2 regions of the Actinomadura sp. NTSP31 genome follow, and region 2 is predicted to be linked to the other one. Evidence: riboswitches for the same ligand, from Rfam matches in the RefSeq annotation. Region 2 holds a riboswitch; the other holds the start of a gene.

Region 1 (4,490 bases), on a different contig from region 2:
GAGGACGTCGCGCGGGCCCTGCGCGCCGCCGGGCGCCTCGGGCCGTACTTCGCGATCGCCACCGATCCGGCCGAGAAGGCCGATCCGACGTGGCGGCCGCTGCCCGAGCGCGACCCCGTCCGGCTCGCGGAGCTCACCGACCGCTACGCCGAGCGGCTCGGCACCGGTGAACGGCGTGTCGCGGCGTCCATCCTGTTCCAGGGCCTCGCGTCGCGGCTGTTTTCGCCGGTCGTCGCGGCGGCGGTGCACGGGGTCGTCCCCGACCTGTCCGGCCTGCACTGGCGATGGGCGCCGGGCGCGCCCATCGCCCTCTGGCTCGCCGACCCTCGCGGGTGGCGCGCCGACGGCCCGGCCGAGGCCGCCGAGCTCGTCCACGACGCGGTCGTCACCGGCCAGTTGGAGCCGCTGCGCGCCACGATGCGGGCCGTCTCCCGCCTCGCGGACGGCCTGCTCTGGGGGAACGCGGCCTCCGCTCTCGTCGGCGGCCTGAACGTCGGCCCGCGCGACCCCTTCCGCGGCGCCCTCGTCCGCGAACTGCTGGCCCGGCCCCCGCTCGCGGGAGCGGGGGCGTTCGGCCCGCGCGGATTCGTCCGCCGCAACTGCTGCCTGTACTACCGCGTCCCGCCCGGCGGGGAGCTGTGCGGGGACTGCGGCCTCCGCCGGGCGCCCGGTCGCGCCCGTTAGACGGAGGCGAGGGATCGGCGGCGGGCGCCCGCCCGTTCCGTCAGGTAGCCGAACAGCAGCCCGATCGCGGCCCACAGGACGAGCTGGACGCCCAGGGAGGCGATCCGGAAGTTCCACAGGACCGTCGCGGGGAAGTGCTCCGGGATCGCGTCGGGCTCCGGCGTGAGCCGGTACACGACCGCCAGCAGGACGGCGTAGCCGACCGCGGTCACCGTGGCCGCGTTCCATGCGCCGAGCCGGGGGACGAGGCGGCGGCACACGATCACCGCCGCGGTCGTCGCCAGCACCCCCAGCGCCATCATGCAGAAGTACAGCGCCGTCCGGCCGCCGATGGTGGTCGGGTTGCCGACCGCCGGGGGCGTCGCCGGGTACTTCAGGAACGGCACCAGCTCGATCGCCACGAACCCGGCGAGGGCGACCAGGGCGGCGGTGGCGCGGGCGCCGAGCCGTCCGAGCCGCCCGGACGCGAAGGCGAACGCGATCGAGAACAGCCCGCCGAGCGCCACCCCGTACACGGCCATCGCGGTGATCAGGCCGGCGGTCTTCTGGACGCCGCGGCCGACGACCTCCGGTTCGTGCCCGGCGTGCCCGGCGTGCGCCCTCGCCTCCTCGAAGGCGATGGCGTGCCCGACCTGCGGTTCCCCGTACAGCCAGGCGACGACCAGCGCGAGGGCGGCAGCGGCCAGGCCCGCGAGCATCCCGCGGACCAGCAGTGTTCTCATCATCGGCTCGTGAATCCCCCGGGCCTAGTGGCAGGGGAAGCCGAGCAGGTGCCGGCCGTCGTGGGTGAACTCGTGCACCCAGGTGCCGCCGAAGAGCGACGTCGCGCCCTGTTCGGCGCCGACGAAGTAGATCAGGACCGCGGCCAGCACCACGGCGAGCACCGCCCACGGGACGATGTCGCGGATCGGCAGGCGCAGCGGCGCGGGGGACGGCTCTGCCTGCGGGGACGCGGCGGACGGTACGGCGGACTCGGCCATGTCGGGTTCTCCTCACGGGGTGCACTCGCCCCGGTTGCGGGAGGACGACGGGTCAGTGTCCTGACTCCCAGATCGCCGTCTCCCTCCGACCTTCCCGCCGGCGTGCGCCGGCCGTGGTCGTCGAGCGGGGGAGACTCCCTGGTCACAGTGGCGGGACCGTCCTGGATTCGCACCAGGTTCCTGCGCACCGTCGCCTCGATGTGAACTTGTCGAGGAGAGCGTCTCCTCTCCCCTCCGGCCCGTCAACCCCGCGAAGAGTGACAAAGGTGACGCCCGGGCCGCCGGCGGCGAGACCCGCGTACCGGGATATGAGACGAAAGCCCAAGCAGTGAGACGTTTGCAGTACAGTACGCGCATGGCTTCCCGCAGCATTCGTCTGGCCGTCATCCCCGGTGACGGGATCGGCCCCGAGGTGGTCGCCGAGGGACTGAAGGTCCTCGAGGCCGTCGCCCCGTCCAGCGACCTCGCGTTCGAGCAGACCTCCTACGACCTGGGCGCCGCCCGCTGGCACCGGACCGGGGAGACGCTGCCCGACTCGGTGCTCGAGGAGCTGCGCGGCCAGGACGTCATCCTGCTGGGCGCGGTCGGCGACCCGAGCGTGCCGAGCGGGACGCTGGAGCGCGGGCTGCTGCTGCGGACCCGCTTCGAGCTCGACCACTACGTCAACCTCCGCCCGGTGAAGCTGTTCCCGGGCGTGACGACCCCCCTCGCCGGCGTCACGCCGGACGACATCGACATGGTCGTCGTCCGCGAGGGCACCGAGGGCCCGTACACCGGCGTCGGCGGCGTCCTGCGCAAGGGCACCCCGCACGAGGTCGCCACACAGGAGAGCGTCAACACCGCCTTCGGCGTCGAGCGGGTCGTCCGATACGCGTTCGAGGTCGCGGCCTCGCGCCCCCGCAAGAAGCTCACGCTGGTCCACAAGGACAACGTCCTCACCTTCGCCGGTGATCTCTACCAGCGCACGCTGAAGCGGGTTGGCGCGGAGTACCCGCAGGTCAGCACCGACTACTGCCACGTCGACGCGGCCACCATGTTCTTCGTCGGCCAGCCGCAGCGCTTCGACGTCGTGGTCACCGACAACCTGTTCGGCGACATCATCACCGACATCGGCGCCGCGATCGCCGGCGGCATCGGGCTCGCCGCGTCCGGCAACGTCAACCCCGACCGGACGGCGCCGTCGATGTTCGAGCCGGTGCACGGCAGCGCGCCCGACATCGCGGGGCAGGGCAAGGCCGACCCGACCGCCACGATCCTGTCGGTCGCGATGCTGCTCGACCACATCGGCGCGGGCGAGGCCGCCCGCCGCGTCGAGCAGGCCGTCTCCGACGACCTGGCCGAGCGCGGCGCGCTCGGGACGCGGTCGACCGCCCAGATCGGCGACGCGATCGCCAAGCGAGTATCGGGCTGAGGGCGCGCCTCTCCGGCTACGAGCAGGGACACTCCGGGCGCGCCTCGCGGCGCGCCCGGTTTTCCGTATGCGCCGCGTGCGAGGAGTGGGGGCAAAGAACGAAGTACGACAATAGGGACTAAGGACGCCGCAGCGGCAAGGGAGCCGCACCGGCGATCGGGAGAGGACGAACGGCGATGAGCGACACCCTGGACTTCGAGACCACGCTGACCGAGCGGCCCGCGACGGCCGCCGAGCGCGAGCGCGTCCTGGCCGATCCGGGCTTCGGCCGGTACTTCACCGACCACATGGTCACCATCCGGTACTCGGCGGACCGCGGCTGGCACGACGCCAGGCTCGAGCCCTACGGGCCGATCCCGATGGACCCGGCCAGCCAGGTGTTCCACTACGCCCAGGAGCTGTTCGAGGGCCTCAAGGCCTACAAGCAGCCGGACGGCTCGATCGTCACCTTCAGGCCGTACATGAACGCGGCCCGGATGAACCGCTCCGCCAGGCGGATGGCCATGCCGGAGATCCCCGAGCAGCTGTTCGTCGACGCCGTCGAGCTGCTCGTCCGCACCGACAAGGAGTGGGTCCCCGACTCCGAGGGGCACAGCCTCTACCTGCGGCCGTTCATGTTCGCCACCACCCGCGCGCTCGGCGTGAACAGCCCGGCGAACGAGTTCCTGTTCATGGTCATCGCCTCCCCGTCCGGGCTGTACTACCCGCGCGGGATCAAGCCGGTCTCGGTGTGGCTGTCGCAGGACTACACCCGCGCGGCGCCCGGCGGCACCGGCGAGGCCAAGTTCGGCGGCAACTACGCCGCGTCCTTCGCCGGCCAGGCCGAGGCCGTCCAGCAGGGCTGCGACCAGGTCGTCTGGCTCGACGCGGTGGAGCACCGCTGGGTCGAGGAGGTCGGCTCGATGAACCTGATGTTCGTCTACGGGTCCGGCTCGCGGGCCCGGCTGCTCACCCCCGCGCTCACCGGCACGCTCCTCGCCGGCGTCACCCGCGACTCCATGCTGAAGCTGGCCCCCGACCTCGGCATTCCCGCCGAGGAGGGCAAGATCAGCATCGACGAGTGGCAGGCCGGCTGCGCGTCCGGCGAGATCACCGAGGTGTTCGGCTGCGGCACCGCCGCGATCATCAGCCCGGTCGGCCGCGTCAAGGGCAACGACCGGGAGTGGACGATCGGCGACGGCGAGCCCGGCGAGATCTCCATGCGGCTGCGCCAGGAGCTGGTCGGCATCCAGTACGGCACCCGGCCCGACCCGTACGGCTGGGTCCACAAGATCGTCTGAGCGTGGAGGCGCCCGATGGCGCGCCCGTCCCCGGGTGCGCGCCATCGGGCGCGGTCGTGTCCGGCCGCGTCAGCGGCCGAAGCGCACGGTGGTGGTGACCGCGGACCCGGCGGTCTTCGGGCTCGCCCCGCGCGA
Region 2 (4,490 bases):
GAGCAGCGCGTTCTCCTCGCCGATCCGCCACTTCGCCGACTTGACGAACTGGAACACCCCGATCGGCCAGCCCTGGTTCCAGGCCCGCAGCGCGAGCCCGAACGCGGCCGTCGACTTGCCCTTGCCCGGTCCGGTGTGCACCATCACCAGCGGCCGGTTGCGCCGCTGCCTGGTGGTGAGCCCGTCCTCCGGCACGTACTCCGGCTTCCCCTGCGGCATCTCAGTTCCTGCTTCCTCGGTCGGCGGCGCGGGCCTCGTCCGGCGTCATGCGACATTCCGGGCGTCGCGGACGACCCCGGCGAGCGCGTCGGCGGCGAGCCGGTCGAGCCGGACGACCTCGGCGCCGAGCCGGGCGCCCAGCGCGGCGGCCAGGCCGAGCCGCACCGGGCCGGACTCGCAGTCGACGACCACGGACGCGACACCGGCGAGCAGCCCGGCCGCCCGCGACGGGTCGGGGCCGTGGGTGGCGCGGCCGTCGGTCACCACGACCAGCAGCGGACGGCGGGCCGGGTCGCGCAGCCGCTCGACCCGCAGCACCTCCGCCGCGCGCATCAGCCCGGCGGACAGCGGCGTGCGGCCGCCGGTCGGGAGCGCGTCGAGGCGGCGCGCCCCGGCCTCCACCGACGACGTGGGCGGCAGCGCCAGTTCCGCGTCCCTCCCCCGGAAGGTGATGAGGCCGACCTTGTCGCGCCTCTGGTAGGCGTCCAGAAGAAGGCTGAGGACGGCGCCCTTCACCGCGCGCATCCGCTTGCGCGCCGCCATCGAGCCGCTGGCGTCCACAACGAACAGGACGAGATTGCCCTCCCGCCCGTCACGGACCGCTTCACGCAGGTCGCCGGGTAGGACGACCAGCCCCGAACCGGTGCGTCCCCGCGCGCGCTGGTGCGGTGCCGCCGCTCGCAACGTCGCCGCAAGGTGCACGCCTCGCGCGCCGGGCCGTGCACCGGAGACACGTCCGTACGGGCTGCGCGCCTTGGAACGCCGTCCCGGCGCACCGTTCCCGAGCCCCGGGACGGTGAAAAGGCGCGGCTTGTAGGCGGCGTCCGCCGGAGCGGGCTCGCTCTCCCCCGAACGGCCTTGACCGCTCTCCATCGGCTGCTCGGACTGCGGCTGCTCGGACTGCGGCGGCTCGGATTGCGGCGGGACGGGCGCGTCCTGCTGCCCGAGACCGTCGGGAAGACCGCCGCCCCCGCCGTCCGGGCCGCCGGGACCGTCCGGGCCGCCGTCGGGAGGCCCCGGATCGTCGGGCGGCTCCGGCTCCTCACCGTGCTCTTCGAGGACGTCGTCGAGCTTCTGCCGGTCCAGGCCGGGCGCGTCGAAGGGGTCGCGCCGGCGCCGGTGCGGCAGCGCCAGCCGCGCGGCGGTCCGCACGTCGTCGGCCGTCACCGCGGCGCGGCCGTGCCAGGCCGCCAGCGCGATGGCGGCGCGCGCCGTCACCAGGTCGGCGCGCAGGCCGTCCACCTCGAACGACGCGCAGACGGCGGTGATCTGGCGGAGCGCGGCGTCGGTGAGCTCCACGCCGGGCAGCCGGCGCCGGGCGGCCGCGATCCGCTCGGCCAGGTCCGCCTCGTCCGCCGCGAAGGCCGCGGCGAAGCCGTCCGGGTCGTCCTCGAAGCGCAGCCGCCGCCGGACGACCTCGGCGCGCTCGGCCGGATCGCGGGTCGCGGCGACCTCGACGGTCAGCCCGAACCGGTCCAGCAGCTGCGGGCGCAGCTCGCCCTCCTCCGGGTTCATCGTCCCGACCAGCAGGAACCTGGCCGCGTGCCGGACCGAGACTCCCTCGCGCTCCACGTACGACTCGCCCATGGCCGCCGCGTCCAGCAGCAGGTCGACCAGGTGGTCATGGAGCAGGTTGACCTCGTCGACGTACAGGACGCCGCGGTGCGCCGCCGCCAGCAGCCCGGGCTCGAACGCCTTCACGCCCTCGGTCAGCGCGCGCTCGATGTCCAGCGAGCCGGTGAGCCGGTCCTCGGACGCGCCCACCGGCAGCTCCACCAGCCGCGCGGCCCGCTCCCGCCCTTCGCCCGCGGCGTGCGGGCCGTCCGGGCACGCCGGATCGGGGTCGCCCGGGTCGCAGGAGAACCGGCAGCCCGGCACGGCCGGCACCGGCGGCAGCAGCCCGGCCAGCGCCCGCACGATCGTCGACTTCGCGGTGCCCTTCTCGCCGCGCACCAGCACCCCGCCGACGCCCGGCGACACGGCGTTGATCAGCAGGGCGAGCTTGAGATCGTCCATTCCGACGACGGCGGAGAAGGGGTAGCGCGCGCGGGCGCGCCCCTCGGTCCGGCCGGCGTTCGTCGCCGACGCAGGTCGCACGTCTGTTCGTCCTTCCTCGGGTGTCCACGCCCGTGGCGGTGCCTGGCCGACGGCCGGAGTCTCCTGGCTCCCGGATCACCGCTCCCCCTCGGCCTTCCAGCACCGCGTGCCGTGGCCGCGTCGAGGGGGGCTCCCCTGGTCACAGTTGCGGGACAGCCCCGGATTCGCACCGGGTTCCTCCGCTTCCGTCGCCCGCCCAGGATCGCACACACCCCGGCCGCGCTCGACCCCGCGCTTTATCGGCACACCGCCGGTAAATTTTGGCGATCCGCCAATCAGATGGTCTACTGGTCGGTATGGAACGACGCGCGGCCCCGCGCGGCGAGGCCGCCGGAGCCGCGCCGCCGCGCCCCCGCCACCAGCGCCTGCCGCGCGACGAGCGGCGCGACCAGATCCTCGACGTCGCGCGCCGGATGTTCACCGAGCTGCCCTACGCGGAGGTGTCCACGGCGGCCATCGCCCGGGAGGCGGGCGTCCAGCGCGGGCTCATCCACTACTACTTCGGCACCAAGCGCGAGCTGTTCCTCAAGGTCGTCCAGGGGCTGACGGCGACCGCCGCGGTGCAGGCGCCGCCGCCGGACGACCGGATGACGCTGCCCGAGACCGTCGAGCTGTGCGTGAACCTGTTCCTCGACACCGCCGAGCGCAACGCCACCACCTGGTTCGCGGCGCTGGACGCGGAGGGCTTCGGGCAGGACCCGGAACTCCTCGTCATCGTCAACCGGTTCCGCGACCGGACGGTCGAGCACATGCTCGCCGTCCTGCGGGTGCCCGCGCCGACCGGCACGCTGCGCGCCGTCCTGCGCGTCTACTCCGGGCTCGCGGACGCGGCGACGCGGCAGTGGCTCCAGGAGCGGACCCTCGACCGCGCGCAGGTGCAGACGCTGCTGACCAGGTCGCTGCTGTCGATGGTCACCGACATCGCCCCCGCCCTGGAGGCGCGCGGCGGCGGACCCGGGCGGCCGCTAGAAGCCGGGGACCGGCTGCTGCACGCCGCCGCGTACGGGAACGGCGAACCAGACGGCCTTCCCGCGAACGCCGGGTCCGAGCCGTGACAGGGTCCGCAGCGTGCCCCAGCGGCCCCGCGACAGTTCCCGGACGATGCCGAGCCCGCGCCCGCAGTCGCCCGACGTCCACGAATAGCCGGGCAACGCCGCCTCGACGTAGGCGTCGAAGACGGCGCACCGCACCTCGGCGCCGGCCCCGGAGGGGTCGCCGAGGTAGAGCCAGAGCTCGTGCGGGCCGTGGTCGCCCGCGTGCTGGTGGGCGTTGGTGGCGAGCTCGCTCACCATCAGCTGGGCGTCGCCGATCGCCTCGTCCCGCACGCCTAGCGAGATGAGCGCGTCGCGTAGCACGCGGCGCGCGTGGCCGGCGCAGCCGGGGCCGCCGGGCAGCGCCCACACCCAGCCGGGCCTGGCGCCGGCCGGGGCGTGCGCGCCGCCGGCGGCCATCGCGTCGGCCATGGTGTCGGCGGCCAGATCGGGCGCCGGGTCGGCGGCGGGGCCGTCCGGCGCCGGGTCGGGGGCCGCGGCGGCGGCCGTGCGGTCGTGCCCGGCGCGCGGCCCGGCGGTGTGCCGCGTCCCGCGCGGGCTCGCGTCGGTGGTCTCGGGCGGGGTCTTCACGAGTGCCTCCCGCGGGCCGCCCGCCCGGGCGCACGGTCCTGTCGCCGTCACTATGGGTTCCCGGGCGGTCACGCATTCAAGACTCTCGTGAGATTCTCACGTTCGCAACCGTCTTCAGGGAATTGCTCTGCCCTTCGTGCCGGGTTCGTCAATCGCGTTGTGAGCGGAGGCCGGAGCGGCGAGACTTCGCTCCCATGACCTACCGCCCCACCGTTCGTGGCCGCCGCCTGGCGCGGGAGCTCCGCAAACTGCGGGAGGAGCAGGGCCTGACGCTGCAGGAGGTGGCCGACCGGCTGGACTGGTCCCGGGCCACCGTCTCCCGCCTGGAAACCAGCCAGACCCGCCCGCGCCCCGGTGACATCGCCGACATCCTCGACCTCTACGGAGTACCGAGCCCGGACCGGGACGCGCTGATCACGCTGGCCAGGCAGGCCGGCCAGCGCGGCTGGTGGACCGCCTACCAGGACGTCTTCGCGGGCAGCTACGTCGCGCTGGAGGACGAGGCGTCGCACATCCGCACCTGGGACCCGCAGCTCATCCACGGGCTGCTGC

What was found. Region 2 has a riboswitch for cobalamin ahead of ACA514_RS44050 (VWA domain-containing protein). Riboswitches for the same ligand answer to the same signal wherever they lie in the genome.
Region 1: another riboswitch for cobalamin. It lies ahead of ACA514_RS48155 (CbtB-domain containing protein); the one in region 2 lies ahead of ACA514_RS44050 (VWA domain-containing protein).

Annotation. Positions count from the first base shown of each region.
Region 1 covers NZ_JBGNUT010000065.1:3,120-7,609, reverse strand. The annotation lists gene ACA514_RS48165 ((2Fe-2S)-binding protein) at 1-684, shown strand, start outside; gene ACA514_RS48160 (CbtA family protein) at 681-1,409, opposite strand; gene ACA514_RS48155 (CbtB-domain containing protein) at 1,431-1,664, opposite strand; cobalamin riboswitch at 1,697-1,889, opposite strand; gene ACA514_RS48150 (3-isopropylmalate dehydrogenase) at 2,020-3,075, shown strand; gene ACA514_RS48145 (branched-chain amino acid aminotransferase) at 3,252-4,355, shown strand; gene ACA514_RS48140 (hypothetical protein) at 4,425-4,490, opposite strand, start outside.
Region 2 covers NZ_JBGNUT010000043.1:62,228-66,717, forward strand. The annotation lists gene cobO (cob(I)yrinic acid a,c-diamide adenosyltransferase) at 1-219, opposite strand, end outside; gene ACA514_RS44050 (VWA domain-containing protein) at 265-2,235, opposite strand; cobalamin riboswitch at 2,373-2,496, opposite strand; gene ACA514_RS44055 (TetR/AcrR family transcriptional regulator) at 2,613-3,371, shown strand; gene ACA514_RS44060 (ATP-binding protein) at 3,282-3,938, opposite strand; gene ACA514_RS44065 (helix-turn-helix domain-containing protein) at 4,133-4,490, shown strand, end outside.